DNA from 4 places in the Candidatus Manganitrophus noduliformans genome. Region 1 is predicted to be linked to each of the others. Evidence: riboswitches for the same ligand, from Rfam matches in the RefSeq annotation. Region 1 holds a riboswitch; each other region holds the start of a gene.

Region 1 (7,336 bases):
GGCCAAATTGATTTGGCTGGAAGAGACGGCGGCTCCTGTGAGGCCGGTCGGCACCGACGGCGCGGACGTATCGGGCGCGGCCGCGGTGGTGAAGCTGCCGTTGTTTGAGACCGCCAAATTGCCCGCCGCATCTCGGCTGCGCACCCGGTAATGATAAAGGGTCGCGGGAAGCAGGCCAGTCAGGCTCTGAGCATGGGATGTCACCAAGGTGGAGACAACGCCGGTGGAAGTTCCATATGCCGTAGTGGTCCCATACTCCACCTGGGTATCGGCCGGTTCATTGGTGCTCCACGAGAGGACGGCGCCACTGCTGGTGACGCCGCCGACCCCGATTCCGGAGATCACCGGCGGCGTCGTATCGGCCGTCGGCGGCGGAGCCTGCGCGGTATTGGGGGTAAAGCGGAAAGCGGTGTTCGGGGCGGCGGAGAGGAGCGGCACCCCGGCGCTGCCGTCTTGGTTTTCGATGCCGGAAGTGGTCGGGACATTTAAAACGATCGCCCCATACTGAAAGAGAATCGTTCCGTCGGGACGGAGAACCACCTGGAAGGTGTGGCTCGTGCTGCAGCAGAGGTCCCTGACCTCGTTGAAAGAGATCACGAATTCCGAATCCGAAGAAGCAATGCTGATCTGCCGCAGCCCGACGTAGAGATCCCGCCAGAAGGGAGCGATAAAGGCATTCGGCAGAACGGGGTTCTGAACCGGCTGGGGGACGTAGGCGGTGTTGGCCGACCCGAAGGTGAGCAACCCGTTTGTGGAAATATAGATCTGCTGATAACTCTGGCTGTAAAAAGGAAAAGAGAAGGGAAGAGAGAGGGAGATCGCGTTGTCGTCTCCGCTGAATGTTAGCGGGGTCGGGGCTTCCGCCCAGGCATAAGACTCCTCTGACATGCTGTAGCCGGTGATCGGGCCCGAAGGGGACGGCGCCGGAGCGGAAGCCGGAGGGGACGGCGTGTTGAAGGAAGTGTTCGGTCCGAAAGTCGTCCCCCCCGCATTGCGGGCGACAAGACGGAAATGATAGGTGGTCCCCGAAGCCAAGAGGGTCAGGTCGGCGGAGATCGTGTTCGCCGCCGAGAGGGTCACCGGGGTCGTGCCGCTGCCGTAAGCCGTGGTGGTTCCATACTCGAACCAAGCCGAAGTGGTCGCCCCGGACGGATTCACCGACCCGGAGAGGGTGGCGGAGGTGGCCGTAACACCGGAAGCCGCCGACTGTGAGACCGTCGGCATCAAAGGGAGGGTCGTGACGGAAACGGCCGCCGAGGCGGGGGAGAGGTTTCCCCCGGCGTCATAAGCCGCCACCGCGTAGCTGTATACCGTGTTCGCCGCCAGGCCGGAGTTGAGATAGGTCCGAAGGGCGCTGCTGGCGATCTGCACCCCGTTGCGATAGATCCGATAACCGGCCACTCCCACGTTATCGGTCGAGGCGCTCCAACTCAACTGAACCTGCGAAGACGAAACCGCGGCCGCCCCGACGTTTGTCGGCACGGAAGGAGCGGTTGTATCGGGGAGAACGGCGGTGGTGAAGCTGCCGCTTCCCGAGACCGCCAAATTGCCCGCCGCATCGCGGCTGCGCACCCGGTAGTGATAAAGCGTCGCGGGAAGCAGGCCGGAAAGGCTCTGCGCGTGCGCCGTCACCAGGGTCGGAACGATCGCGGTGAAAGAACCGAAAGCGGTCGTCGTCCCATACTCGATCTGCGTGTCGGCCGGCTCATTGGTGCTCCAACTGATCAAGGCTCCGCCGGCGGTGATATTGATCGCGCCCATTCCGGAGATCACCGGCGCGGCGGTGTCCGCCGGCGCCAATGTCCTTACGCTCGCCGCGGCGCTCTGCGCCGAGAGGTTCCCCGCGGCGTCATAAGCCGCCACGCGATAACTGTAGACGGTATCGGGGGTCAGATTCCCGTCCGAGTAGGTCAGCGTGGTCCGCGTGGCGACTTGCACCCCGTTGCGATAGATCCGATAGCCGGCCACCCCGACGTTATCCGTGGAAGCGCTCCACGTCAAATTGATCTGAGTGGTCGACAGCGCCGCCCCGCTAACATTTCCGGGAACGGTCGGCGTCGTGGTATCCGATAGCGTTGTAAAAATCTGATCGGCCGAGGTCGCCAGATTGCCCGCCGCGTCCCGGCTGAGGACCCGGTAGTGATAGAGCGTGCCGGGGAGTAGATTCGAAAGGGTCTGACTGTGCACGGTCACCAAGCTCGACACCAACGGCGTGGTCAGCCCGTAGGCGGTTGTTGTGCCATACTCGATTCGCGTATCCGCCGGCTCATCGGTGCCCCAGGTAATGAGCGCCGAATTCAGGGTGCGATTGCTGTTGGTAACACTCGAGATCAGCGGCGCAATCACATCGTTTAGCGGAGGGATGGTTTTGCGGGCTTCATTCGAGAAGCCGCTTTCCTTGCCGTTCGTATCATAGGCGGTGACCGCGAAATAGTAGGTCAGCCCCTCGGTCAGGTTCGGCACCGTCCAGGAAGTCACCCGTCCCACATTGATCGGAGGACTGTAGACCCCCGGCAGCAGACCGACGTAGACCCGGTAGCCTGCCAGGTTTCCTTCGCTGTTCGGATCCCAGGTCAGGACCGCCTCCCCGGCGAGGGCAAGCGCATGATGATCGAGGATGAGAAGAAAAACAAGGGCGAGAAGAAGCCTGCACCTTCTCAAGTAATCTGCCACGGCGAACCTCCAAGCGCGAAAAAGGAAAAGAGCTATTTCCTTTGGCGGCTCGGCGGGCGTGGCCGGATGGCGGTAGCCCCGTTACTCTGCGTCCCCACCTTTCGATGGGTTTGCTCTGAGCAAAGGTCAAATGCGAGTATGTATGGTGAGTGTTGATTCAGTCCGTGATAGGGGCGACCCAAACGCGCCCCAAAAAAAGCCGCCATTCCTTTGGCGGCTCGGCGGGCATGGCTTTACAGCTTTAGCCCCGTTGCTCTGCGTCCCCATCTTTCGACGGGTTTGCTCTGAGCAAAGGATCGATAGATGTCCTGGATGAACGGCTTTCGAAGCGTATACAGCTTTCATGGTATACGTCGATAAGAGGTTATATAACACATTTAAAATTTAAGAGTCAACGAGTTTTCCACACGTGACAAAAAATTATTTCGGCATGAGACATCCCTCCGAAAGACATACCGTCATCCACTTTTGAAAGACACGCCACCTCTGCAGATCCGGTTTGAATCAATGCTCCGGCGCGGCCCCATCGTTGCCTTCATGAACGCCGTTGTTCTAAAATGAGTTGATCAAGCCTCGATCTCAAGAATTTCTTCACGAGGAGAAAGGAAGGAGGGTCATGGAAGCACAAGCGGTTCGCGTCGGATGTTCCGGCTGGCAATATCGTCATTGGAAAGGGAACTTCTATTCCGCTTCCCTCCCTCAGAAAAAATGGCTCGACTACTATGCCGCGCAATTCGACACCGTCGAGATCAACAACAGCTTCTACCGGCTTCCGAGCGAAAAAACGTTTTCCGAATGGCGCGATCGGGTCCCCGATCATTTTCTCTATGCGGTGAAAGCGAGCCGGTATCTCACCCACATCAAGAGGCTGAAAGATCCCGCCGACCCGCTCCACCTCTTCTGGAGCCGGGCCCGGCTTCTTGGACCGAAGCTCGGCCCCGTCCTTTATCAACTCCCTCCTCGTTTAAAGCGGAACGAGCGGCGGCTCTTCGACTTTTTGGAGGCCCTCCCGGACCACCCGCTGCAAGTGGTTGAATTTCGAGATCCAACCTGGTATACCGATGAGATCTTCCACGCGATGGAGGCGAGAGGGGTGGCGATGTGCCTCCACGATCATCACGAATCGGCCACGCCGCGGGAGACGATCGGGCCGTTTGTCTATACCCGATTTCACGGCGGCGACGGTCATTATCAAGGGGCCTACTCCGATCGGACGCTCAGAGACTGGGCGGCCTGGCTTGCAAACGAAGCCCGGTCTGGAAAAGCGATTTATGCCTATTTCAACAACGACACCGGCGGGCACGCGCCGCGGGACGCGCGAATGCTTCGAGAACACCTAACATCACTTCTTCAAAAGGAGGCGGCCTGAATGAATCGGATCGTTTCATTGATCGCCAGCAGCACCGAAATCGTCTGCGCGCTGGGTTTGGAGGATCGACTGGTCGGCCGGTCCCATGAATGCGACTATCCCCTCTCGGTTTCCCGTCTGCCGGTCTGCACGGCGCCGAAATTCGCCACCGAGGGGACCAGCGGCGAGATCGACCGGCGGGTCAAAGGGCTTTTGCAGCAGGCGTTGAGCATCTACCGGGTGGACGCCGATCTTCTCAAACAGCTTCGCCCCACCCACATCATCACGCAGACCCAATGCGAGGTCTGCGCGGTCAGCCTCAAGGAGGTGGAAGCGGCGCTTCGGGATTGGATCACCCCCGGCGCCGCGGCGGAGGCGTCCCCGATCCTCATTCCCCTCGCCCCGAATGCGCTCTCTGATATTTGGGCCGACATTCGGCGGGTCGCCGACGCGATGGGGGTTTCCGAGCGGGGCCGCGCCCTCGTGCAACAGTTGCAGGAGCGGATGGCGGCCATCGCGAAGAAAAACGAACGGCCGGCGGTGAGGCCGCGCGCCGCGGCGATCGAATGGATCGATCCGCTGATGGCCGGGGGAAATTGGATGCCGGAGTTGATCGGGATGGCGGGGGGGGTGAATCTCTTCGGAGAGGCCGGGAAGCACTCCCCCTGGATGACCTGGGAAGCGCTCATTCAGGCCGATCCCGATGTCATTCTGATCTTGCCGTGCGGATTCGACATTCCGCGGACCCGGAAGGAGCTTCCCGCGTTGACCGCGCATCCGGCTTGGCCGGCGCTGAAAGCCGTTCGCGAGAAACAGGTCTATCTGCTCGACGGGAACCAGTACTTCAACCGCCCCGGTCCCCGCCTTGCCGAATCGCTTGAGATCTTGGCGGAGATCTTCCATCCCGACCGGTTTCGGTTCGGCCATGAAGGGACCGGGTGGATCAGAATCTAGTTGCTCGATCCCGTCTACCCGGTCCCCCTTGCCGCGCGTTTCTTCCAGAGGATCTGGCCCTCCCCTGAACAGCGGCGGCAACCTTCTCACTTCTATGGAAGGGTGTAGGTGACGCTCAGGTACGGCCGAAGAGTGGCGGTCGGGTGCTCCATGCTGGCGAAGAAGCGGTAGCGATCGGCCCCTTTGCTGGCATCGGAGTTCACCAGCAGCCCGAAGTTGCTCGAAGGACTGCTCATCCACTCCCGCACCATCGCGGTGATGTCCCACACCTTGTTCCCCAGCGTCTTGTTGATCAACTCCGTGTCATAGGCCGCCGAGATGTCCGCCTGCGCCAACGGATAATTATTGCGGCAGCAGCTATTCGCCGTCCACGCGTTGGTCCCGTCATACGTCATACCGGTGGCCAGGGTCAGATCGGGATTCCGATTGATCAGCTTGTGCACGGCAACACTGTAGGTGGCATCTGCGGTCGCATCACTCTCCACCAGAGAGAGATTCAGCGTCGCGCTCTGAATCACCGCTCCGGCGGGAATGCCGCTCAAGGCGAATTTCATCAACACCGCATTGGCCGTCTGGTTTGCAGGAAAGGTGTAGGTGTTCAGCGTCGTCGACCCACTATACACCGTACTGTTGAGGTTTAGGAACGTATCGGCAACCGGATTCAGCCTCACCTGTGTACTCGGATTGAGCAGCAGCGTGGTTGCACTGATCGCAGGAGACTGCGCCGAGACGTTCCCCGCCGCATCATAAGCAGCCACCCGGTAGCTGTATAATGTCGCCGCCAACAGACCGGTATCCGAGTAGCCGGGGGTCGCAGTCGTTCCGACCTGAACCCCGTTTCGATACACCCGGTAACCGGCCACCCCGACATTATCCGTCGAAGCGCTCCAGGTCAGATTGATCTGGACCGCCGAGAGAATGTTCGCTAGCAGTCCCTGCGGAACGGAAGGGGCCGTGGTATCCGGCAGCGGAGCGGTCGTGAAAGTCCCATTCCCGGAGGCCGCCAAATTGCCGGCAGCATCTTTACTCTTTACCCGATATTGATAGGTGGTGGCGGGATTCAGTCCGGTCAGGATCTGGGAGTGCGCCGTGAGCAGGGTGGAGACGATGGCGGTGGAGGCGCCATAGGCCGTGGTCGTTCCATACTCCACCTGGGTGTCGGATGCTTCGTTGGTGGTCCAGGTGATCGTCGCGCCGTTGCTGGTGATGCCGCCAGCGGCCATGCCGGAGATCACCGGCGCGGTGGTGTCGGCCGCCGCATAGGTGATGCTCAGATAGGGCCGCAGGGTCGCGGTCGGATGCTCCATGCTGGCGAAGAAGCGGTAGCGATCGGCCCCTTTGCTGGCATCGGAGTTCACCAGCAGCCCGAAGTTGCTCGAAGGACTGCTCATCCACTCCCGCACCATCGCGGTGATGTCCCACACCTTGTTCCCCAGCGTCTTGTTGATCAACTCCGTGTCATAGGCCGCCGAGATGTCCGCCTGCGCCAACGGATAATTATTGCGGCAGCAGCTATTCGCCGTCCACGCGTTGGTCCCGTCATACGTCATACCGGTGGCCAGGGTCAGATCGGGATTCCGATTGATCAGCTTGTGCACGGCAACACTGTAGGTGGCATCTGCGGTCGCATCACTCTCCACCAGAGAGAGATTCAGCGTCGCGCTCTGAATCACCACCCCGGCCGGAAGACTGCTTAATGCAAATTTCATCAACACCGCATTGGCTGTCTGGTTTGCAGGAAAGGTGTAGGTGTTTAACGTCGTCGACGTATTGTACACCGACGTGTTGATATTGATGAACGTGTCGGCCGCCGGACTCAATCTCACCGTCGTCGGTGTGGATGTGGGCGGAGGATTGGACACCAGCGTCGTTGCGTTGATCGCGGCAGACTGCGCCGAGACATTCCCCGCCGCATCGTAGGCGGCCACCCGGTAGCTGTATAGCGTCGCCGCAAACAGACCGGTATCTGAATAGGTCCGGCTGGTGGTCGTTCCGACCTGGACCCCGTTTCGATACACCCGATAGCCGGCCACCCCGACATTGTCGGTCGAGGCATTCCAGGTCAGATTGATCTGGACCGCTGAAAGCACAGAAGCCAACAGATTCCCGGGGATGGAGGGCGCCGTTGTATCGGGCAGGGCAACGGTCGTAAAAGTCCCATTTCCGGAGGTCGCCAAGTTACCGGCAGCATCTTTACTCTTTACCCGATATTGATAAGTGGTGGCGGGATTCAGTCCGGTCAGGATCTGGGAATGCGCCGTGAGCAGGGTGGAGACGATGGCGGTGGAGGCGCCATAGGCCGTGGTCGTTCCATACTCCACCTGGGTGTCGGCCGGCTCATTGGTGGTCCAACTGATCAGG
Region 2 (7,336 bases), on a different contig from region 1:
TGAAATCAGGGTGGGTGTTTCTATCGGTTCCTGCAGAGGGATCTGAACGATGAAGGTCGTCCCCTTCCCTTCGCCGGTTTCAAAGGTCAGGCTTCCGCCGTGCCCGCGGATGATCCGCTCTGAAATCGCGAGGCCCAGCCCCGTTCCCCCCTGCTTTGTCGTAAAAAAAGGACGAAAGATTTTATCCCGGTGCTCCGATGAAATCCCGGGGCCGGTGTCCGAGACGCGCAGGACGAGATACCGATGTACAATTTCGGCATCAATGCCGAGCTCCCCCTCTTCCCCCATCGCCTGGAATGCGTTCTGGATTAAATTGAGGAGGACCCGCCGGAACTCAATCGGATCGACCGGCGCTTCGGGGAAGGAAGGAGGAATGTTATTCCGGACGACGACCCGCTCCGGCCTTCCGGACGGCGCGGCCAGCGAGAGGGCCGCATCGACAATCTCCCGAAGATCGCTCTTTTCAATACGAAGCAGCGGCATTCGCGCATAAATCAGAAATTCGGTGACGAAGCGGTTCAGATGCCTGATCTCGGCGACCAGGTCCCGGCTCAATTCCTCAAGGTCTCCCTCACCGGACGGAACATGACCTTGCTCATCGCGACCGGCCCTCCCCTTCACCCTTCGGCTGAGCAGCTCGCCGAGCGCCTGAATCGCGGCGAGCGGATTTCGGATCTCATGCGCCATCCCCGCCGAGAGCTCGCCGAGAATCGCCATCTGCCGCTTTAACGCGATCTCCTCTTGCAGGTTTTTCACCTCCGTGAGGTCGGCAAAAACCGCGGTGGCGCCGATTTCTCTTCCTCCCCCATTTTTAATCGGCGAAGCCATCGCACCGATCCAACGTTTCCCCCCCGATGGATCTTCGACCGGGGATTCTTCCCAGGCCGCCTCCCTTCCGGTGGTCACCGTGGTCATGATGATTTTCTCCAAAGGAGCGCAGACGCCGAGCGCCCCCTGAACCGGCCGATCAAGCAGGCTCAATGAGGAGAGGCCGAGTATCTTCTCGGCGGCCGGATTACACGAAGTGATCTCTCCTTTCAGGTTCACCCCCAAGACCCCGCTCGGGATGCTTTTCAGGAGCGTTTGGCTGTATCCTTCAAGGACCTCCGCGCGGGTTCGTTCTTCGTCGTACATTCGACGGAGCAATGCGTCTTTTGTCCGGATCTGATCAATCATCCGGTTAAAATGTTTTCCGAGGTCGCCCAGCTCGTCGTTTCGATTTAAATCGACCGTCGGGTAGCCCTCCTCATTTCCAAGCTCCTCGGTCGCGGAAGTCAGTGTCTGTATCGGACGGATGATCGATTGGGAGATCAGAAAACTGATCAGGAGGATCAATCCTCCGCTGGCAAGGGTGATTCCGATGAACTGGCGGCGGACCCGATCCATGATCTGCATGAAATCGACCCCCACTTCGACCCCGACTCCCGCAATGATCGCTCCCTGCTCATCCTTTAAGGGGGCATAACCGGCTTTATAAAACCGCCCGTCCCGTCCCCGGTAGAGAATGGACGAGACCGCCTGTCCGCGCCATACCTGACCAAGCTCATAGGCGTCGATCTGGAGGAGCAGATCCTCTTCTCCGATCGCTTGCGTTCCATCTAAATCGACGATGACCCTGTTTTGACGATTAAAAAGATGGATGTCTTTCACCTGAGCGGCCTCTCGAATCTTTTCCAACTCCCCCAGGATCAGCCGATAAAGAGAAGTGTCTTCATCCCCGGGCTGAATTCTCAAAATGAAAGCGGGATTCACCGTTCTCGAAGTCAGATCAGCCACCCCGATCAAGCGTCGGGACAATTCCGCGTCGAGTGCCTCGCTTGCAGAGGAGAAGAAAAGCCATCCGCTGAGGGAAAAAACGAGCACGATTAAAAAAATATAGGGGATGATGAACTTAAAAAAGAGCCGGCTGCGGAAAATCGGCCGCTTCATCTGAACAGTTCGGGAAAGCGCCGGCATCTTCGGCCCGCAATAAAAGTGTTTGTCATTGTTTGCTTTCCGGTTGTTGGCGATGTTTTTTTTCTTCGATGCTCCGGATCTTGGCTTTTAATACGCGAAGCGCAATCGGCTTTGCCAGAAATGCCGCTGCGCCCCATTTGATTGCCCGGTCTTGTATCTCCGGAGCGTCTCGCGCCGTCATCACAATGGTTGAAAGTCGCGGGTGGATTTCTCGGATCTCTTTCAATAGCTCAAGGCCGTTGTAATCGGGTAAGCCGACATCCAAAATAAGAAAGTCGATTGAAGAAACATCTAATATTCGCCAGGCGTCCGCTCCGCTACCCGCTTCCATCACTTCATACCCTTCGCGGCGAAGGCTGATTGCGATGTTTTTCTGCAAAACCGGTTCATCCTCGACAATTAAGATTTTATTTTTCAAGATGATGTTTCTCTCCCTCACTATCCCAAGGTTCAATGCCCTTTCAGCGCTACAGCGAAGGGCAAATATAATGCCGAAGCGCCGGACGAGGCATATTGATATATTCACCTGTAAATACGCAGAAAAATAATCGTTTACTTTTAGCCGTCGGAATTGTTCCGGGTCAATTCACCCACGATGGGGGATTTGCCCCACGACTTGGGGGAAATGTCCCAATGGTCGATCAACAACAAATCCGGGTGTTACCTTCAGGTTGAATTCGAACGCCCAGAATTGCGATGAATCGATGACCGCTGGAAAAGTCGATCGTGTTTGGAACATAAATTGCTATTCTCATGTTCTTAAGCGCATTGACTCGTTGCCGGCAATGGGCTAGATTAATCGGAGATTTTGAAGTGACTCGGATCTATTTCCTCTACCCGCGTTTAAAGTCTAATGGCGATTGAAAAAAAACGTTCATTTAATCTGCTCCGCCGGTTCGCGCTTCTGAGTTTCCTCTCCATTGGCCTGATCACAGCCGTCTCTTCTTTTCTCCTCTCGAACTTTCTTACGCACAACATGCTCCAGCGCGACGCCGTCGTGACGATGGAGTTTGTCCAGACCATCGCGCAAGCGGAGAACACGCGAAGCTATTTCGAGACGGATGATCCCGGAAAAACGAAAACCGTTTTCGAGGCCTTCTTCAAGCAGATTGCCACCATGCCGGAGGTGGTCCGGGCGAATGTTTACAACAGCAACGGATCGATTCTCTGGTCGGATGACGATCGCTTCATCGGCCATCGTTTCAGCCCCAACCCCCAATTGGAGACGGCGCTTTCGGGAAAACTGGCCGTCACGAGCGGGACTTCCGGGAAATCATCAAAACCGGAGCACGTTTTCGATCAGGAGGTTCCCTTTTTCGCCGAGATTTATATCCCCATTTGGAACATCAGGGAGAACAAAGTCGTCGGAGTGGTAGAAGTTTACAAAGTTCCGCTCACCCTCTTTCATGCCATCAAACAGGGAAACCGGCTGGTCTGGTTGAGCGCCGGTTTAGGAGGCCTCTTTCTCTATGCCTCTCTTTTTTGGATCGTCCGCCGCGCGGCGCAAGTCATTCGGCGTCAGCAGGAGCAGCTCGTCGAATCCGAAACGATGGCCGCCATCGGAGAGATGGCTTCGGCCGTGGCCCACGGCATCCGGAATCCGCTCGCCTCCATCCGCTCCTCCGCGGAGGTGGCATTGGAAGAGAGCCCCCCTTTTCGCGCCACCGCCGAGGAGATCATTCATGAGACGGACCGCATTGAGGATTGGATCCGAGAACTGCTCGTCTACTCCAAGCCGCCGAGCGGGAATCCCGCCTCCATTCAAATCAACGGCCTGATCCAATCGACGCTCGACTCCCTTGATCGGGAGATAAAAAAAAGGAACGTGAAGCTGACGCAAAAGCTCGATCCGGCTTCTCCCCTCGTCCACGCGGATGAGGGATTGATGCGCCACGTCCTCATCAGCCTGATCGCCAATTCACTCGATGCCATGCCGGACGGGGGGGAGCTAACCGTGTCGAGCCGAATCGAGAAAAGCGACAGCCGGGTGGAGGTCGTGATTAAAGACACCGGGTGCGGCATCCCGATCGAGCAGATGGACAAGATTTTTAAACCGTTTTATACGACGAAATCAAAGGGGATGGGGGTTGGACTCTCGCTGGCCAAACGGATCATCGAGCGGCACGGCGGAATCTTGCGGCTGGAAAGCGAAGCGGCGGTTGGAACCACGGTTTTTATGCACATTCCATTAGCGAGGTAGATCGATGTCGTACGCCACGCTCATCATTGAAGATGAAACGACGCTGGCAAGAAACATGAAGACGTATCTGGAACGCTATGGATACGAGGTCCGAATCGCCCAGAGCGCCGAGGAAGGATTCCAGCAGCTCGATTCGTTTAAGCCGGACGTCATCTTACTCGATCTACAGCTGCCGGGAATGAGCGGCCTTGACGCCCTCGCTCGGATAAAGGAACGCGACGCGCAGGTGAAGATCGTCATCATCACCGCACATGGGAACATTGAAACGGCAGTCGACGCGATGAAGGCCGGCGCTTATGACTTTATGAATAAACCACTGGTCCTCGCGAAACTGAAGGTCCTCCTGGACAAGGCGGTCGGCCAGTCCAAGCTGGAAGGGACCCTCTCTTATTACAGAGAAAAAGAAGCGGGTGAAAGCACCCTTTCCGCCCTGATTGGAGAGTCGCCCCCCATGCGCTCCTTGAAACATCAGATCGAGCAAATCATCGATTCGGAGCGGAAGTTGACGGAAGGAGACCCGCCGGCGGTTCTGATCACCGGTGAGACCGGCACGGGAAAAGAGCTGGCGGCCCGGGCGCTTCATTATAACGGTCCGCGAAAAAACGGCCCTTTCATCGAGATTAATTGCGCCTCCATTCCGACCCACCTTTTGGAGGCGGAGCTCTTCGGTTATGAACGAGGCGCCTTCACCGACGCGAAAGAGAAGAAGATCGGCCTTTTCCAGGCGGCGGAAGGAGGAACCCTCTTTTTAGATGAGATCGGGGAAATTGAAATTTCCCTTCAAGCCAAATTGCTCAAAGCGCTTGAAGACAAAGTGATCCGCCGCATCGGGAATATTCGAGAACAGAAGGTCGACGTCCGCATCGTCACCGCGACAAACCAATCACTGGAAGAAGCCGTCCGCCAAGGACGATTCCGCTCCGACCTTTTTTTTCGCCTTCGAATTATCAATCTGGAGCTTCCTCCCCTCCGCAGCCGCGGGAATGACATCCTGCTTCTTGCAGATCATTTTTTAACGATTCAATCGCGGCGCTACGGGAAACAAGGAATGCGCTTTAGCCCCGAAGCGGAAAAAGTGCTCCTCAATTATTCCTGGCCCGGCAACGTGAGAGAACTTCGGAACATGATTGAACAGACTGTCCTCCTCTCCCGTGACAGCGTTATCGCACCGGAGCAGCTCTCGCTCCTTACCGGTCTTATCAAAATGAATCAGGTCGATCGGCAAAAGGAAAATATGGACCGTTTCCCCCTTCCTCTCCAGGGCATTTCATTGGAAAAGGTGGAGCGCGACTTTGTCCTTCAGGCTCTTGAGCAAACTTCCTGGAATGTCACACAGGCAGCAAAGCTCCTGGGACTGACCCGCGATACGCTCCGATACCGGATGGATAAGTATAAACTTGAGCCCTCTTCTTCTTAATAGAACTCCGGTCCACATCTAAGCGGAACCGCCTTGATTCTTTCGCTGAAAAATTTACCAGTCCACCTGGACGGCCCGCACCCCCTGCATCAATAAATGGCTCAGCCGCCTAAAATTCCTCCTCGACGGATGAATTTTAGGCGGCTCCACGCACACAACATTCCTGTGAATGGGGCAATCCCCCCGTTTCGCAGCGATATCACCCAATGCTCCCGAAGAACGCTCCGATACACCCACGAGCGGTATAGTCCTTTTCTTAAAGATTTCAATCGGATCAACAATTGATCTTGATTTTCTCCCATTTTGGCATCCGGTTTGCTCTATACGGCGGCGTGATTGGAGTAATCGTAATTGAACCAAATCCAATCACCAAATCAAAAAACTGTATTCTGAAAAAGAAGGAGAATCCAATGTTCGATCTCTATTTTGGTTTTGGGGCAATTGTGTTGTTCGCGTTTTTCTACGTCAACCTCGCTTGGGCTCTGCTCTCGGCCCATACCCCTCCGCCCGGCATCATCGGGAATGACGGCAAGCCGGAACGGATCATTTCAGAGGTTTACACACGGGAGCAGGGAGTATCTGTTCTCAATGCCACACTTCGAGTTCCAGAGATGAAGAAGCAGACGGCTTCATCGAATCGCTGACGGCAATTCATCGTGAACGAAGGGAATGTAGAGGCAACTCGGCTTGTCGGCCAACGCCGAGGAGGATGGGGCCCCATCCTCCTCCGTTATGAACGGACCACGGAACACAGACGAAACATACAATGCCTAATTCGGCTTCCCTAAATATCAATCGTCATTGACGCTACATGCTTGAGTGGTATTATTTGAATTAACAATTGTATTTTGCTCCGATAATAGCACCCCTGACCGAAAGGCAGGCCCGCAAAGTCATTGGCCTACGTCTTGCCCAAGAAAGCAAGATATGGCATGAAGGACCGCCGAAGAGCTAAAAAGACGATCCCTATGCTCTTATCGGCAGAGTGTAGGGATTTTTATTTGTGGAGGAAGCAAAAGTGACGGACAGACGTTCACACCCGAGAAGGGCCATGACCGGTTGGGTTGAAATATGGGGACAGGGAGCCGATGACACTCTCAGTGGCTATGTAAGCAATGTCAGTTTGGGTGGTATCGCCGTTTACACCAAAGAGATCCTCTCGCCCGGCACCACAGTCCTGATTACAATACATTTTTTCGGCAAGCAGCGCCTAGAATCAGTAAGGGCAATCCGAGGGGAGGTTGTCTCTTCTCTGAAATTGGATAAAAACTTTCAATTAGGCATCCGCTTTCTAGAACCGATCTCAAAAGAAAATGGATCAGCTCTGTTTACATATCTTACTGAATAGTTAAGGCAACGAGATTCGAGGGGGGTTCATAACAGAAGAACATACACATCAGTCAACACGTTTGAGCTTAAAAGGAACTCTCATCTGGAATTACGACGACGGCAGTGATTCTTTTGACGGTCAGATCATCACTTTAACTCCCGCCGGCGTGGGACTTCATGCGACCAGGCCGATCCCGTCTGATACGCGAGTGCAAACCATTCTTACTTTTATGAATTCAGAAGGGAGAGAATACAGCGAATCAGTTTATGCGTGGGTGGTATGGCAACCTGTATTCATTTGGTTGAAGTCCAAGACGACTCACAAAACCATCGGGTCAGCTCTTGTACAGGAAGCGGTCGGTATTACAAACCCCATTGAGTAGGGAGGAAGCGATGCAAGAGATCATCAAACCGTTTCTGTTGTTCTCCGTGAT
Region 3 (7,336 bases), on a different contig from region 1:
ACCCTCCTTTGTCTTCGACGAAGGGAGAGGAGGCCTCTGGCTTTCGTCGAATGTGCCCTTTCTATTCAGAAATACTTCCAGGTGGGAGACCCGCGCTTCGAGCAGCGCATTTTTTTTGTACGACTCGATCAACATCGCCACGATCATCGCTTCAAACGGCGAGCTCTTCGAAGCGTAGCTGCCGGAAGCGACATGGTATTTCGCCGCGCGAAAAAGCGCGTCGAAATATTGCTGGTCCTCCTTGCGCAACGCCCGGTGAAACGACTGCCAAGCGCTCCGTTCCTGCTCGATCAACTGCGTGAAGGTGGAGAGGGTGCGGCCCATCAACACCCCCCGGTTCGTTGCGGCGGACGTTTTCCAATAGCGAGCGTTTCTTCGCGGATGAGGATCGATTGCGCATCGGTGCGGACGGAGAAGAGCCGGTCCGACGCGTTGCGCACCATTGAAAGGAGCGACGCCGACTTGTGCGAAGGCGGGGGAGGGGAGGTCAGCACCACGATCCAGGTTCCTTCCCGGGCCTGTCGCGCCAGGGTTGATACGGCGTGTGAGAGGAGCGTTTTTCTCTCGGTGAAAGAGACCGCTTCATCATAAAAGGTGGCGAGCGGCTCCGCCAGCAGCACCAGGCGGGGACGGTGCCGCGCGATTCCAATGCCGAGCTGCCGGGTGATGAGGGAGGTCATCTGATGGCAGGTGGCGGCGCGGGAGATAAAAATCGACGAGAGAAAAAGGCGCGGATCGTGTCCGATCCGCTTCGCCAGATGTGTGATCGGATAAGGGTTAAAGCAGTTGTCCCCATCGAGAAAGAGGACCCGCTCCGACTGGGCCAACCGCCAGCCGATCATTTCCGAAGCGAGCGGCCGGAGCGCGGCATCGCCGCAAAAAAAGATCACCCCGCCCGGCATGCCGGAGATCAGGGAGACCGGCGGTCCGGAGAAGAGGGGGGCGTCGATTTTGTAGGTCGTGTCCACAAGCGTGCTCCTCTTCTACGGTCAAACGACCGGCCGAATGAGACTGACGACCTTCCCGAGAATTTGAAAGGAGGCGTCTTTCTCGGTAATGACGATCGGATCAAAGTCAGTGTTCTCGGGCTGGAGGATCAGGTTTTTCTTTTTCTTGATCAGCCGCTTCACCGTCGCTTCCCCTTCGACCATCGCGACGACGATCTCGCCGGAATCGGCATCGGCCTGCCGCTTGACCAGGACCAGATCCCCATCCAAGATTCCCGCGTCGCGCATGCTCTCCCCTTTGACCTTCAGAAGAAACGCTTCCCTTCCTCGAACGAGCGAAGGATCGACCGTCAGATGTCCGAGTAAATTCTCCTCGGCCAGAATCGGCTGCCCGGCGGCGACCCGTCCCAAGATTGGGATCGCCCGGCCGGCGCTCTTTGATTGGACGGCCCTCGCTGTCTGCGATTGCGAGATCACTTCCAGCGCCCGGGCTCCTTGGCCTTTTCGCAGGTGTCCTTTGCGAATCAGCGCGGCGACATGCTTGAAAGCGCCCCGCGTCCCCACCATCCCGAAGTGGCCTGCGATTTCACGCAAGGAAGGGGGGTAGCCTTTCTGCTCCACCGTTTGCTGGATGAAGGTGAGGATTTCTTGTTGCCGTGCCGTGATGGTATCCATATGAATACCATTCTAGCCGAAGGGATTGGAAAGTGTCAAGCGGAAATTCCGGGGGGGGGTATTGAAACGCGTCTGGACGATATTGCAGCCGCGGCAAGAAACGTAAGGAGTGCAGGGCTGGGAAAGGAACGCAGCACCTTCTATGGGCAGATTGAGGCGGTGATGGGTCGTACGAGGAAATTGAGTCTCTCTGGAAACGGCGCGACCACGACCCTAAAAAGAATTAAATCTTATTGACAACATGATTGGAGTCGTGATAATCCTAAAAATGTTTTTTAGATCGCTCAAGCGCCGTCGAGCGGTTTAAGCCGCGTTGATCATGAAGGATTTGTGATTCCCTTTGTTCAGAGCAAACCTGTCGAAAGACGGGGACGCAGAGCAACGGGGCTAAAGCTGTAAAGCCATGCCCGCCGAGCCGCCAAAGGATTTCGTTTTGGCGGCTTTTTTTTGCGCATGGGAGATTTGCAGCGATGCGAAATCTGTCAAAAAGACAAAACATTCCCCGGGCGCTTTGTCTGGTTCTCTTATTCTTTTTTTGTAAGACCTCTCCCGCTTTTGCAGGCGATGCAATCTTATCCTGGACTCCCAACACAGATTCGGATCTGGCCGGATACAAGGTCTATTACGGAACCGTCTCCGGGCGTTACGGAACACCGATCACGGTCGGCAATCAGACCGCGTACACGGTCACCGGCCTTGGGCTGGGAACCTACTACTTCGTCCTCACCGCCTATGACGTTGCAGGAAACGAGAGTGCTTTTTCGAACGAGATCAGTAAAACGTTTTTTGATACGTCTGCTCCCGTCTCCGGTAACACCCCACCGGAGGATGCTCAACCCTCGGATACGACGCCTCCGGCGGATGTTCAACATTTCTCTGCGGTTCCCGGAGACCGGGAGATCACGCTGCAATGGATCAACCCGCCGGACGTTGATTTCGCGGGGGTTCTCATCCGCTATCGGACCGATCGCTATCCGAGCGACCTGAACGACGGCGAACTTCTCGGAGATTTCACGGGAGAACCCAATCAGAGCATGAGCGTAACTCACTCAAGCCTGGAGAACGGCGTCACCTACTACTATGCCGCCGCTTCCTACGATCTCCATGAGAATCGTCAATCTACCGCCCACGCTTCCGCTTCTCCCTTTTCTTTAATCAGTCAAATCGACGACGGACAAAATCAGGCGGCCGCCGGCGGGGGAGGTTGTGTAATGCGCTTTCCGCAGGAGGAAAATCTTCCCGGCCCCGCGCAAGCGGCCGAAATACCGCTCTTGCTGGGTATTTTCCTCTTCATGTTTCTGAAAAGGAGATTCAGATGATCGTCAACCGGATGTGTATCCGGGTTTTGCTAGATGGTAGAGATGACATAGCCCCTCATGTTGTTTAATTTTCCTCCCGATTCCCCCCTACCACCAGCGTAATCTCCCCCTTCACCGTTTTCTTCCCGATCTTCTCCAATACCTCCGTCACCGTCCCCCGAATGAACTCCTCGAACATCTTGGTGATTTCCCGTGCAACGACAACGGGCCGGTCGCCAAGGATCGTCTTGATTTCTTCGAGCAGCCCGACGATCCGAAACGGCGATTCGTAGAAGATCAACGTCCGCGGATCGGGCTTGAGTTGCTCCAGGCGCCGGGCGCGAGCCCCTTTCTTTTTCGGTAAGAAACCTTCGAAGACGAATCGGTCCGGGGGAAGGCCGGAGACGGCCAGCGCCGCAAGCGCGGCGGCGGGGCCCGGGATGGGGCTGACGGGGAGGCCGGCGCGGATCGCTTCGCGAATCAAATAAAAACCGGGATCGGAGAGGGTGGGGGTGCCGGCGTCGGAGACGATGGCGATCGAAGCCCCCTCCGCCATTTTGGAGAGGAGGACCGGCGTCTTCTCTTCCTTGTTGAAGTCGTGATAGCTGGTGAGCGTCGTATGAATGTCGAAATGGGAGAGGAGCTTTTGGGTGTGGCGGGTATCTTCCGCGGCGATGATCGCGACCTCTTTCAGGATGCGGAGCGCCCGGAGGGTGATGTCTTCGAGATTGCCGATCGGGGTGCTGACGACGTAGAGCGTTCCCGACATGGAGGGTCCGAGGGTTAGGAGATCTGCTGTTCCAGCAGCAAGCAGAGGAGGTGGCCGATCATGATGTGCGATTCTTGAATCCGGGCGGTGTTCGATGAGGAAACTTTAAGACAAAGATCGGTTTGGGAGGCGAGCTTCCCCCCCTTCTCGCCGGTCAACCCGATCGTCTTCGCCCCCTTTAATTTGGCGGCGGCGATCCCTTCCAGGACGTTGGGAGAATTCCCACTGGTGCTGATGCCGATGACGACATCGGCCGGCTGGACCCACGCCTCGACCTGCCGGGAGAAAATCTTGTCGTAGCCGTAATCGTTGCCGATGGCGGTGAGGGTCGAGCTGTTCGTCGTCAAAGCGATGGCGGGGAGGGCGCGCCGTTCCCGTTCAAATCGTCCGACCAACTCCGCGGCGATGTGCTGGGCATCCCCGGCGCTTCCGCCGTTTCCGAAAAGGACAAGTTTTCCGCCGTTTCCATAAGAGGCAACGATCCAGGCCGCCGCTTGAGCGATCTCCGGGATCATGTTCCGGACGATGGCCTCTTTGACCTGGATGCTCTCCTGGATCGTCCGCCGGATGATCTCAGCCGATTGTTCAGAAATTCCCATCGCAGCACCTATTAATCATGTCTAAATGGGCTAAGCCTACACTTTTATTCGTGTGGAGTCAACGAACAACTAGACTGAAATCGATCTTTCGTCTTGTTAATTTTCGCTCTTTTTCGTATACTCTTTAGATCAATCACGGAGGAAAGTCGATGAATATTGCGGTTATCGGCTCCGGCTATGTCGGCCTTGTCACCGGGGCCTGTTTTGCGGAGTTCGGCGTCAATGTGACCTGCGTCGATAAGGAAGAAGCGAAGATCGCCGCCCTCAAAAAAGGGATCATCCCGATTTATGAGCCTGGGTTAGAAGAGCTGGTCAAGAAGAACGTGCAGAACAAGCGGCTCTCCTTCAGCACCGATACCGTTGCGGCGATCCAGGGAGCGCTGGTGATTTTTATCGCCGTCGGGACCCCCGATCGGGGCGACGGCTTCGCCGATCTCTCCTATATTGAGAAGGTCGCCGAGATGATCGCCGAACATATGAACGGCTACAAGGTGATCGTGACAAAAAGCACCGTCCCCGTTGGAACCGGCGACCGGCTTCGCTCCATTATCGGCAGCAAGCAGAAAGAGCATTTTGATTTTGATGTCGTCTCAAATCCCGAGTTTTTGCGGGAGGGATCGGCAATTGAGGATTTCCTCCGGCCCAATCGGGTGGTGATCGGCGCCAAAAGCCAGCAGGCGATCGCCATCATGCGCGATCTCTACCGTCCGCTCTATTTGATTGAAACCCCGCTGCATATTACCGATATCCCGACGGCCGAAATGATCAAGTATGCCGCGAATGCCTTCCTGGCGACGAAGATTTCTTTCATCAATGAAATCGCCAATCTCTGCGAGGGGGTGGGGGCGAACGTTCAGGACGTCGCCAAAGGAATGGGACTCGACGGCCGGATCGGCTCCAAGTTTTTACACCCCGGTCCCGGTTTCGGCGGCTCCTGTTTTCCGAAAGATGTTTCGGCGCTCGATAAGATTGCGCAGAAAAGCGGCTACGAATTCAAGATCGTCAAGGCGGTCATCGAGGTGAATCGGCAGCAACGGGAAAGAATGATCGCGAAGATCGAGAAAGAGGTCGGCAGTTTTAAGGGAAAGCAGATCGGAATCCTCGGCCTCTCCTTTAAACCGAATACGGACGACATGCGGGAGGCGCCGTCCGTCGCCATCATCCGCGCCCTTCAAGAGCGGGGGGCCAAAATCGTTGCGCACGATCCGGCCGCCATGGAAGAGTCAAAGAAGGTGCTGAAAGAGGTGACCTATGCCGCCGATCCCTATGCGGTGGCCGACGGATCGGATGCGATCATCCTGATGACCGAATGGAATCCGTTCCGGAACCTCGATTTGGATCAGATCAAGAAGAAGTTAAAATCTCCGATCTTCATTGACCTTCGAAACGTCTACGAGCCGAAAAAAATGGCCGCCCTCGGTTTCCAATACACCAGCGTGGGACGGCCGTCCTGATTAAAAGAGGGGCGTCGTTCATGGCGCCCTTCTTTCATTGACTCTGTTGTATCAATCCCCCCGGTACTGTGCGACCCCTCCAAACGTTCCAAACCATTTGTGGCCCTGGCGATCGATGGCGATCGCATACACGGCGCCGATCCCTTCTTTCTCGGTAAAATTCTTAAATTTCTTGCCGTCGAACCGGCTGACCCCGCCGTCGGTCCCAATCCATAATGTCCCCTTCGCGTCGAACTTGAGAGCATGGATGATATTTCCGGCGAGGCCGTCTTGGATCGTATAGCTCTTCCATTTCTTTCCATCGAACCGGGAGAGCCCCCCGCCGAGGGTTCCGATCCAGAGGCGATTTTGTGAATCGATGACGGAGGAGACGACGTAGTTCGGATTATATTCGAGCGGTTTGTCCCCTCCCTGGTGGTGTTGTGGAACAAACTGTAAATCCGCGACCTCCGGGGGTTTTACCCGGGCGACCTCTGCACCGACCCCTTCCTTGTTGGTCCAGCTCTTCCAACTCTTGCCGTCGAACCGGCTGACCCCCCCTTCGGTGCCGAACCAAAACGTTCCCTTCTGGTCCTGCGCCAAGGTGTAGACCCATTTATCAATCAGCCCGTCGTCGGTTGTGTATGTTTTAAAAAACTTGCCGTCGAATCGGCTGACCCCTTTCCATGTGGCGACCCACATGGTTCCTTTCGGATCGAAATGAACCCCGTAAACCCAAAGATCGCCCAGTCCTTTGCCGCTGCCGAAGCGGGTCCAGGACGCCTCTCCATACGAAGCGGTGGAGCCGCTGCCGTAGGGGGTGTAGGTCGTCCACTGTTTTCCGTCGAACTTGCTCAGGCCTCCGCCGTAGGTTCCGATCCACTTGTTTCCCTTGGGATCGATCGCGACCGTGTGGATGATGTTGGAGAGGAGTCCGTTTTTGGTCGTGTAGGACTTTTGTTCTTCACGGACCAGGTCGTATCTGAGGAGACCGTTCGAGGTTCCCACCCAGAGGACATCCCCCTCTACCGCCAGCGCCCGAACGATCGAGAAGAGGGTAAAGTGCGTCCACAATTCTTCAGGGGGAGCATGAGGGTTGGCCTGCGCATAAGCGGGACGGGGAGAAATCGGTTGGAAAGCAAAGGGAATCGAGACGAAGAGAATAAAAAGGAATACTAAGGTGGTTTTCCGACGCATCAAATGAGTCTCATGGAGAATAATACTGGAAGGTCCGATACGTTACACCGGTCGGTTCGAGCACGGTTTTGCCCGAACGCGTGATCCATTCCTCGGCCGTCTGGGAGATCCAATTGCCGACCGAATCGAATTTGTAGCTGTATTGCTTTTTGAACTTCACCGCGCCGGCCGCGTCGAAGCGGGTCTCCTCGATCACGTTTCCCTTGGCGTCATAACGGTAAACCGTCTTGAAGTCGAGTGTGCTCACGCGGACCTGTTCGTGCGGAAGGCCCTGCATCTGGACGAGGTAAAAATTCTCTTCGGTCTTTCTCCCCTCCGCGTCGTAGAGGTAGACCCATTTGAAATCTTTGGTGCTATGGACCTGATGGCGGAACTCTTCGGCGAGATTTCCGTCTTTGTCGTAGGTATAAGTCGCCTT
Region 4 (7,336 bases), 320 kb from region 1:
CGATCCAAAACCGGTATCCGGACTATAGGAGAGCGCCACCGGGGCGATGTAATTGATCGAGAGATACATCTGGGTGACCCGAAGACCGTTTGCATTGGTGACATGTTTGACGACCCCCATCATGTTATTGATGTCGTCCCAGCTCCAGGGGGCGAGCGTCGCCGGATTGCGGGTGAAGAAATCGCCGCTAAATGTTTGATAACTCGTCGTTCCGCCGAGGAAGGTGAACGGCACCGCCAAATCGTCATCGTTCGGCAACTGCGGGCTGAAGGCGGAGCTGACCGTAAGATCGTTCCGATCGCTGACGGAAGCGACCGTTCGGGTTTGTCCCATCGCCGTAATCTGACTTCCGGCCGCCAGCTGGGATGTAAAGCTGGTGGCGTTTCCATGGATGCTGGTGGCCCCGATGGAGTAGATGGTACCGGCGCCCGGCACCTCATCAAAGCTTTTAAGAAAATCGACGCCGTTGGTCCGGATCCCGATCTGCAGATTGCACGGAATGGTGGCACAGCGCGCTACCACGTTCAGCCGGACGCCGGTGATCATGGTCGTTGAAGCGGGGAAATCGTCCAGGTCCATATAGAGCGTTTCGTCAAGTACGGTGCTTGCCGCGTAGGAAGTGTCGCCGTTGGAGGTGTCAAGAGCGGTGGCCTCTGACCCGCCGGGAGTGAAGGTCCATCCTGTGGAGAGCGCATTCTTCCCGGAAGGGGAGAGGGCCTTTGTAAAATTGACTCTCACAAAAAGTTCGGTGACCCGAAGGGCGTCGGAGTCGGTTGAATGCTGCACGATCGGAATCAATGAGTTGATGTCGTCCCAGGTCCAGGGGGCGCTGGTTCTCGGATTGGTTGTATAGAGGTTCCCGGAATAACTTCGGTAAGAGCTGCTTCGGACCGTTCTGGTGCTGCCGAGACGGTCGGTTGTGTCGGTCGGCCCGGCCCGAAATCCCAACTGAATGCCGGTGCTCGACGACCCCGCAGCGCGGGCCATGGCAAAAACTTGAACATCGTTGATCACGAATCCGACAAGCGTCGTGTCGTCCAAATCCATGTAGATTTTATTGCCTAAAGCCGTATTTTCGATGTAGCTCGCATCACTGTCGTTGGCGTCCCAGACGTTTGCATAGGTGAACCCGCCCCCGACGACCGTCCAAGTTCCCGATGCGCTGAAATTGGAGTTTTGGCCGCTCGGATGCAAAGTGAGGGTTTCAGCAAGACTGGATGCGGCATTGAGAAGAATCGCAAGCAAGCCGGCAATAACAGGAAAAAGGCGCAGAGATGAGGGTCTTTTACCGAACGGTGATCGTTTCCTCACGAAGTGCCCTTCCTCTTGGAAAATTCTCGCCGAGCTTACTTGCCGACAGGCCGGTTTTCCCGTTTTCGGGTCCTCCCCGCCGGATGAATAAAATTTACTATCGGTATATCCTGAGTCAAGTATATCGTCACACCGCTCACAGTCAACAGGAACGACCGCACAATGATGTCGGTTGTGCCGTTTCGACATTCCTGGTTGACCTGAACTCATCGCAAGCGACCCCTCATTTTTCAGTTTCGTACTAAAAAAAGCTCATACCACCTTTGTGGATGAGCTTCGAGCGATTGCCGCTTCGGTAATCCTTGCAACCATATCCTTATGGGACTTAGGTCAAGGACTTTGCGCCCCGTCTCTTTCGAGGAGGGTAGCTCTTGTCGGTGGCATCATGGGTGTCTTTATGTAACTTTTAATATACGGCGGGGATGTCGTTACGTCAATATAAATAGTATCCCAACATTGTATTATGTGGAACGGTAAATTAGTTGGGATCTGCATTAAAAAAGACGGAGAGGGTGTTGTCGCCGGCATTGGTGACGACCAGGTCGTCTTTTGCGTCTCCGTTCAGATCTTCGGCCGAGATGGCCAGGGGGCCGTCACCGGTCGATTGTTGAATCGGATCGGAGAAGAGACCGCCGCCGATATTGAGCAAAACGGAGAGGGTATTATTGGCGCTGTCGGAAACCGCGATGTCCGGTTTTCCATCATTATCGAAGTCTCCCGTCGCGGCAAACTCGGGGTGTTCGCCCCCGGCGAGCGGTAACGTTTGAGCTGAAAAATTTCCGGCGCCGTCTCCAAACAACAGAGTGAGATCGGCGCTGGCACTGTTGACCACGGCCAGATCGATATTCCCATCACTGTCCCAATCTCCGGAGATCATTGCATTGGGACCCGTTCCGACGGAAATCGGCGGCTCCGGGCTGTCAAAACCGCCCGCGCCGTCATTGAGCAAAATCGCAACTTTGTCGTCTGATCCGAGTACGACGGCCAGATCGGTTCTTCCATCTTTATCCAGGTCAGCGGCAAGAAGCGCGATGGGCCCGCTCCCTTCGCTCGGAAAAGGAAGCGGAGATTGGAAAGTTCCGTCTCCGTTTCCGAGGAATAGAGAAATATCGCTTGTGGAAAGATTGGCGGTGGCGAGGTCTTGGTTGTCGTCGTTGTCGAAGTCGGCCGTCACGATTGCGATGGGACCGTTGCCGGAGGAAGGAATTCCCGTGGTTGGGCCGATTCCGGTATGAATCCCCAGGAAAAGAGAGATGGATGAATCTCCGAAATTCACAACGGCCAGATCGTCAAATGAATCGGGCCCAAAACGTCCTGAAGCAAGCGATTGAGGAAAAACGCCGACCGAGAAAGTCTCGGCGGCCGAGAATAGTCCGTTCCCCGTCCCTTTCAAGAGTGAAATGGAGTTGTCGTCTACATTTGCGGTGACTAAGTCCACGAAACTGTCATTGTTAAAATCGCCGGCAGTCACTACTGAAGGGGTGGTTCCCACAAGATGGGTGGTCGGGCTAGAGAAGAGACGGAAAGTCACTTCCACCGCCGTTGTTCCGGAGACCCCATCCGCGGAGGCGGTGATGATCGCCGTCCCTTCCGCGATGCCGGAGGCGAGGCCGTTGGCGTCGATGCTGACAATATCCGGATTGTTCGAAGACCAGGTAAACGTCACACTGGAGATCGATGTTCCGTCCGCATCCCGTGCGGTTGCACTGAACTGTAGGGAACCTGTTTTTGAGATGGTCACGGCCGTCGGGGAGACTTCAATCTCGGCGATGACAGGCGGCGGAGGATCCGTGCCGCCCCCTCCTCCGCCGCCACCGCCGCCGCAAGCGGCGACGAAGACGGATAAGAATACCCCTAAACAGAGGGGAATTCGAGCAAAGATAGATCGGAGAAATAACCGATCCGGTATGAAAAATGCGAGTTCCATCGGTATTTAAAAGACTATCTCTCGACCGGAAATCTGTCAAATTGCTGTAAGATGATCGGCTCTGAAGAAGAAGGTCGGATTGTCGGTCCGTTGAGCCGACCGATATTTTTATGTTCCAGGGAATTCATCGTTTATGATATTGTAATTCTGATGGATTTGAGAGCGTACCCACGGATGAGGAGAAGGAATTGAAAGCGTCCGGATTGCCGACTTGGAATTTGAGCGATTTGTATCAAGGGATCGATGATCCCAAAATCGAGGCCGATCTCCGCGATTCGCTTCAACGGGCCGAACGGTTCGAGCAACAATATCGGGGCCGCATTCTTTCGGGCGAGCTGACCGGAAAGCGTTTTTTCGAAGCGCTGGAAGAGTTGGAATCGATCCGGGAGGGGGTCGATCGGGTTCTTGCTTACGCTTACCTTGTTTTCGCCGCCGATACGCAGAATCCAAAACATGGGGCGCTCCTTCAGCGAACGCAGGAGCGTTTTACCGAACTCCAGCGGCATCTTCTCTTTTTTGAATTGGAATGGACCGCGGTTCCGGAGAAAAAGGCCGAGGAATGGATGCAAGCGCCCGAGCTGTCGAGATATCGTCATTTCTTGGATTCGATCCGAAAATGGGCGCCGCATCGGCTTTCGGAGGCCGAAGAAAAAATCTTGGAGGAAAAGGCGAACACCGGCATCCGCGCCTTCCAACGGCTCTTTGATGAAACGATCAATCAGATTCAATTTCAAGTTGATATCGACGGAGAGCGCCGTTCACTCACCGAGCAGGAGGCGCTCGCTTTGCTTTATGAGCCGCAGCGCGAGGTCCGGCGGGCGGCGGCCAAAGGACTGACCGAAGGGTTGGAGCGGAACGCCCCGCTTTTTACATTCATCTTCAATCAAATTGTGGCCGATCATGCCAGCGATGACCGGCTGCGCCATTTTCCGGACCCGATGGCCTCCCGGAATTTATCGAACGAAATCGAGCCTGCCGCGGTCGATGCGCTTCTCGCCGCCTGCGAATCCTACTACGGCTTGGTCGCTCGCTATTATCGATTGAAGAAAGCGCAACTCGGTCTGGATCAACTCTACGACTACGACCGTTATGCTCCGATGACTGCCAGAACGGAGCCGATCCCTTTCGATAAGGCAAAGGGGCAGGTCCTCTCGGCTTTTACCGACTTCTCGCCGCAGGTGGCCGAGATCGCCGCGCTTTTCTTCGAAAAAAACTGGATCGATGCCCCCGTTCGCCCCGGTAAGCGGGGAGGGGCCTTCAGTCACGGCACCGTTCCGAGCGTCCATCCGTATGTCTTCGTCAATTATCTCGGGAACCCCCGTGACGTGATGACCCTGGCGCACGAGCTCGGACATGGGGTGCATCAGTGGGTGTCCCGCAAGCAAAATTACTTCAACTTTGATACGCCGCTCACCACTGCAGAGACCGCCAGCGTCTTTGCCGAGATGCTTGTCTTTCATCGTTTACGAACGGAGGAACAGGATCCGAAGCAGAGATTGGCCCTTCTGATGGAAAAGCTCGAGGAGAGTTTCGCAACGATCTTCCGGCAGGTGGTTCTCTGCCGATTTGAGCAGAGGGTGCATGCGGCGCGGCGGACGGAGGGGGAACTCAGCCCGGATCGAATCAATCAACTTTGGCTTTCAGAGAACCGTGCGATGTTCGGCGACGCGTTGACCCTGACCGATGATTATCGATGGTGGTGGATGTACATCTCCCATTTTATTCACTCCCCTTTTTATACCTACGCCTACGCTTTCGGACATCTCCTTGTCCTCGCTTTGTATCAAAAATACCTGGAAGAGGGCGCCGGTTTCGTCCCGAAATATCTCGAGCTTCTCTCGGCCGGGGGCTCGCAATCGCCTAATCAACTGATCCGGGAAAAAATTGGGCTGGATATTACGAAGCGTGATTTCTGGCAAGGAGGACTCCGTTTCCTGGAGCAAATGCTGGAAGAGGCCGAGCGTCTTGCTCCAACGGTCTCTGCCAAATTAAGCTAGCTTGCATCGGGAGAGAGCGCCTTTCGTTCGACTTATTCTTGGACAAGGTTTTGAAAGTTTGTTACACTTCTCCTAGAAAATAAAGAGGGGAATCGATGACGGAAAAATTGGAAGACCGGATCAAGATCGCAATTATCGGCTTGGGGTACGTCGGACTCCCGCTGGCGGTTGAATTCGGGAAAAAATTTAAGACGGTCGGTTTTGATATCAATTCGAAACGGGTTGAAGCGCTCCAGAAAGGATTCGATGCCACCCTGGAGGTGTCGGAAGAAGCCCTTCGCGCAGCAAAAAAGCTTGTCTATACGACTGACCGGCAAGGGATCAAAGAGTGCAATTTTTTTATCGTGACCGTTCCTACACCGATTGATGCACATAAGCGTCCCGATCTCACACCCGTGGTCAAAGCGACGGAGAGTGTCGGAGCGGTTTTAAAAAAAGGGGACGTTGTCGTTTATGAATCGACCGTTTATCCCGGGGTGACCGAGGAGATCTGTGTGCCGATTCTGGAGCAGAAGTCGGGTCTGAAATTCAACCGCGACTTCTTTGCAGGTTACTCTCCGGAGCGGATCAATCCGGGAGATAAAGAACATACCGTCACCAAGATTCTTAAGGTCGTCTCCGGCTCGACACCGGAAACCTTGGAGATGGTGGATGCCGTCTATAAGTCAATTATCGTTGCCGGGACCCACCGCGCGGAATCGATCCGCGTGGCCGAGGCGGCGAAAGTCATCGAAAACACGCAGCGCGATGTGAATATCGCACTCATCAATGAGCTGGCTCTTCTCTTCAGTCGTTTGGGGATCGACACGGAGGCGGTGTTGAGGGCCGCCGGAACGAAATGGAATTTTCTCAAGTTCTCTCCGGGACTGGTCGGCGGGCATTGCATCGGCGTCGATCCGTATTATTTGACGCACAAAGCACAAGAGGTCGGCTATCACCCCGAGGTGATCCTCGCCGGACGGCGGATCAATGACGGTATGGGAAGCCATGTCGCGGGGCAGGTCGTGAAGTTGATGACGAAAAAGGGAATTCCGGTGGTCGGGAGCGACATCCTCATCCTCGGGCTGACGTTCAAAGAGAACTGTCCCGACATCCGAAATACCCGCGTTGTCGACATTATTCAAGAGTTAAAGCAGTACAATGCCAATGTGCACATCTATGATCCCTGGGCCGACACGAACGAAGTGGAGCATGAATATGGTCTCAAGCTGGACGAGGCCCTCCATGAGGGCTACTATGATGCCATCATCCTGTCGGTGGCGCATCAGCAATTCAAAAAGTGGACGGCGGACGACCTGAATCGATATGCCAAGGAGCGGCGGGTGATCTACGATGTGAAACATCTCTGGGATCGGTCCTGGGTCGATGGACGGTTATAAAGGGGCTCACCATTGAAGGTTTTGGTTACCGGCGCGGCCGGGTTCATCGGCTTCCATCTGTCGAAGCGGCTCCTCTCCCAAGGCCACGAAGTGGTTGGCCTCGATAACTTAAACGATTATTATGATGTTTCTCTGAAACAGGCCCGGCTCAAGCAGCTTGAAGGCCGTTCGAACTTTCGGTTGGTAAAGGCCGATCTGGCGGATCGGCCCAAGATGGAAGAGGTATTCCGGAACGACCAATATGAGCGGGTCTTCCATCTCGCCGCGCAAGCAGGGGTCCGCTACAGCCTCACTAACCCGCATGTCTATATCGAAAGCAACCTGGTTGGATTTCTCCATATCCTGGAGGGGTGCCGCCAAGCGCAGGTCCCTCACCTGATCTATGCCTCTTCCAGCTCAGTTTACGGCGCCAACACACAGATGCCATTTTCGGTCCACGACCGGGTCGATCACCCGGTTTCACTCTACGCCGCTACCAAAAAAGCAAATGAATTGATGGCGCATACCTACTCTCATCTTTATCGAATCCCGACGACCGGCCTCCGCTTTTTTACCGTCTACGGTCCGTGGGGAAGGCCCGATATGGCTCTGTTTCTCTTCAGCAATGCGATTTTGGCGGGAAAGCCGATCGAGCTCTTCAACTTCGGAAAGATGGAGCGCGATTTTACCTACATCGATGACATCATTGAAGGGGTGGTTCGCGTGGGGGAGAAGATTCCTGC

What was found. Region 1 has a riboswitch for cyclic di-GMP ahead of MNODULE_RS11620 (fibronectin type III domain-containing protein). Riboswitches for the same ligand answer to the same signal wherever they lie in the genome.
Region 2: it holds a riboswitch for cyclic di-GMP, as region 1 does, so the genes downstream of both, MNODULE_RS08940 (PilZ domain-containing protein) here and MNODULE_RS11620 (fibronectin type III domain-containing protein) in region 1, are expected to answer to the same signal.
Region 3: it holds a riboswitch for cyclic di-GMP, as region 1 does, so the genes downstream of both, MNODULE_RS07145 (fibronectin type III domain-containing protein) here and MNODULE_RS11620 (fibronectin type III domain-containing protein) in region 1, are expected to answer to the same signal.
Region 4: it holds a riboswitch for cyclic di-GMP, as region 1 does, so the genes downstream of both, MNODULE_RS13020 (fibronectin type III domain-containing protein) here and MNODULE_RS11620 (fibronectin type III domain-containing protein) in region 1, are expected to answer to the same signal.

Annotation. Positions count from the first base shown of each region.
Region 1 is NZ_VTOW01000002.1:488,405-495,740, forward strand. It holds gene MNODULE_RS11620 (fibronectin type III domain-containing protein) at 1-2,673, opposite strand, end outside; cyclic di-GMP riboswitch class I at 2,714-2,798, opposite strand; cyclic di-GMP riboswitch class I at 2,883-2,967, opposite strand; gene MNODULE_RS11625 (DUF72 domain-containing protein) at 3,290-4,042, shown strand; gene MNODULE_RS11630 (cobalamin-binding protein) at 4,043-4,975, shown strand; gene MNODULE_RS11635 (fibronectin type III domain-containing protein) at 5,068-7,336, opposite strand, start outside.
Region 2 is NZ_VTOW01000001.1:1,856,098-1,863,433, reverse strand. It holds gene MNODULE_RS08965 (sensor histidine kinase) at 1-1,929, opposite strand, end outside; gene MNODULE_RS08960 (response regulator transcription factor) at 1,982-2,374, opposite strand; gene MNODULE_RS08955 (sensor histidine kinase) at 2,810-4,156, shown strand; gene MNODULE_RS08950 (sigma-54-dependent transcriptional regulator) at 4,161-5,573, shown strand; gene MNODULE_RS08945 (hypothetical protein) at 5,855-6,217, shown strand; cyclic di-GMP riboswitch class I at 6,425-6,521, shown strand; gene MNODULE_RS08940 (PilZ domain-containing protein) at 6,577-6,921, shown strand; gene MNODULE_RS08935 (DUF3016 domain-containing protein) at 7,296-7,336, shown strand, end outside.
Region 3 is NZ_VTOW01000001.1:1,436,414-1,443,749, forward strand. It holds gene MNODULE_RS07130 (DUF8156 family protein) at 1-324, opposite strand, end outside; gene MNODULE_RS07135 (hypothetical protein) at 324-968, opposite strand; gene lexA (transcriptional repressor LexA) at 990-1,622, opposite strand; cyclic di-GMP riboswitch class I at 1,961-2,045, shown strand; gene MNODULE_RS07145 (fibronectin type III domain-containing protein) at 2,093-2,941, shown strand; gene rsmI (16S rRNA (cytidine(1402)-2'-O)-methyltransferase) at 3,006-3,689, opposite strand; gene MNODULE_RS07155 (D-sedoheptulose-7-phosphate isomerase) at 3,704-4,288, opposite strand; gene MNODULE_RS07160 (UDP-glucose dehydrogenase family protein) at 4,438-5,742, shown strand; gene MNODULE_RS07165 (ligand-binding sensor domain-containing protein) at 5,794-6,918, opposite strand; gene MNODULE_RS07170 (hypothetical protein) at 6,929-7,336, opposite strand, start outside.
Region 4 is NZ_VTOW01000002.1:805,153-812,488, reverse strand. It holds gene MNODULE_RS13020 (fibronectin type III domain-containing protein) at 1-1,311, opposite strand, end outside; cyclic di-GMP riboswitch class I at 1,603-1,691, opposite strand; gene MNODULE_RS13015 (FG-GAP-like repeat-containing protein) at 1,790-3,238, opposite strand; gene MNODULE_RS13010 (M3 family oligoendopeptidase) at 3,427-5,235, shown strand; gene tviB (Vi polysaccharide biosynthesis UDP-N-acetylglucosamine C-6 dehydrogenase TviB) at 5,331-6,614, shown strand; gene MNODULE_RS13000 (NAD-dependent epimerase) at 6,627-7,336, shown strand, end outside.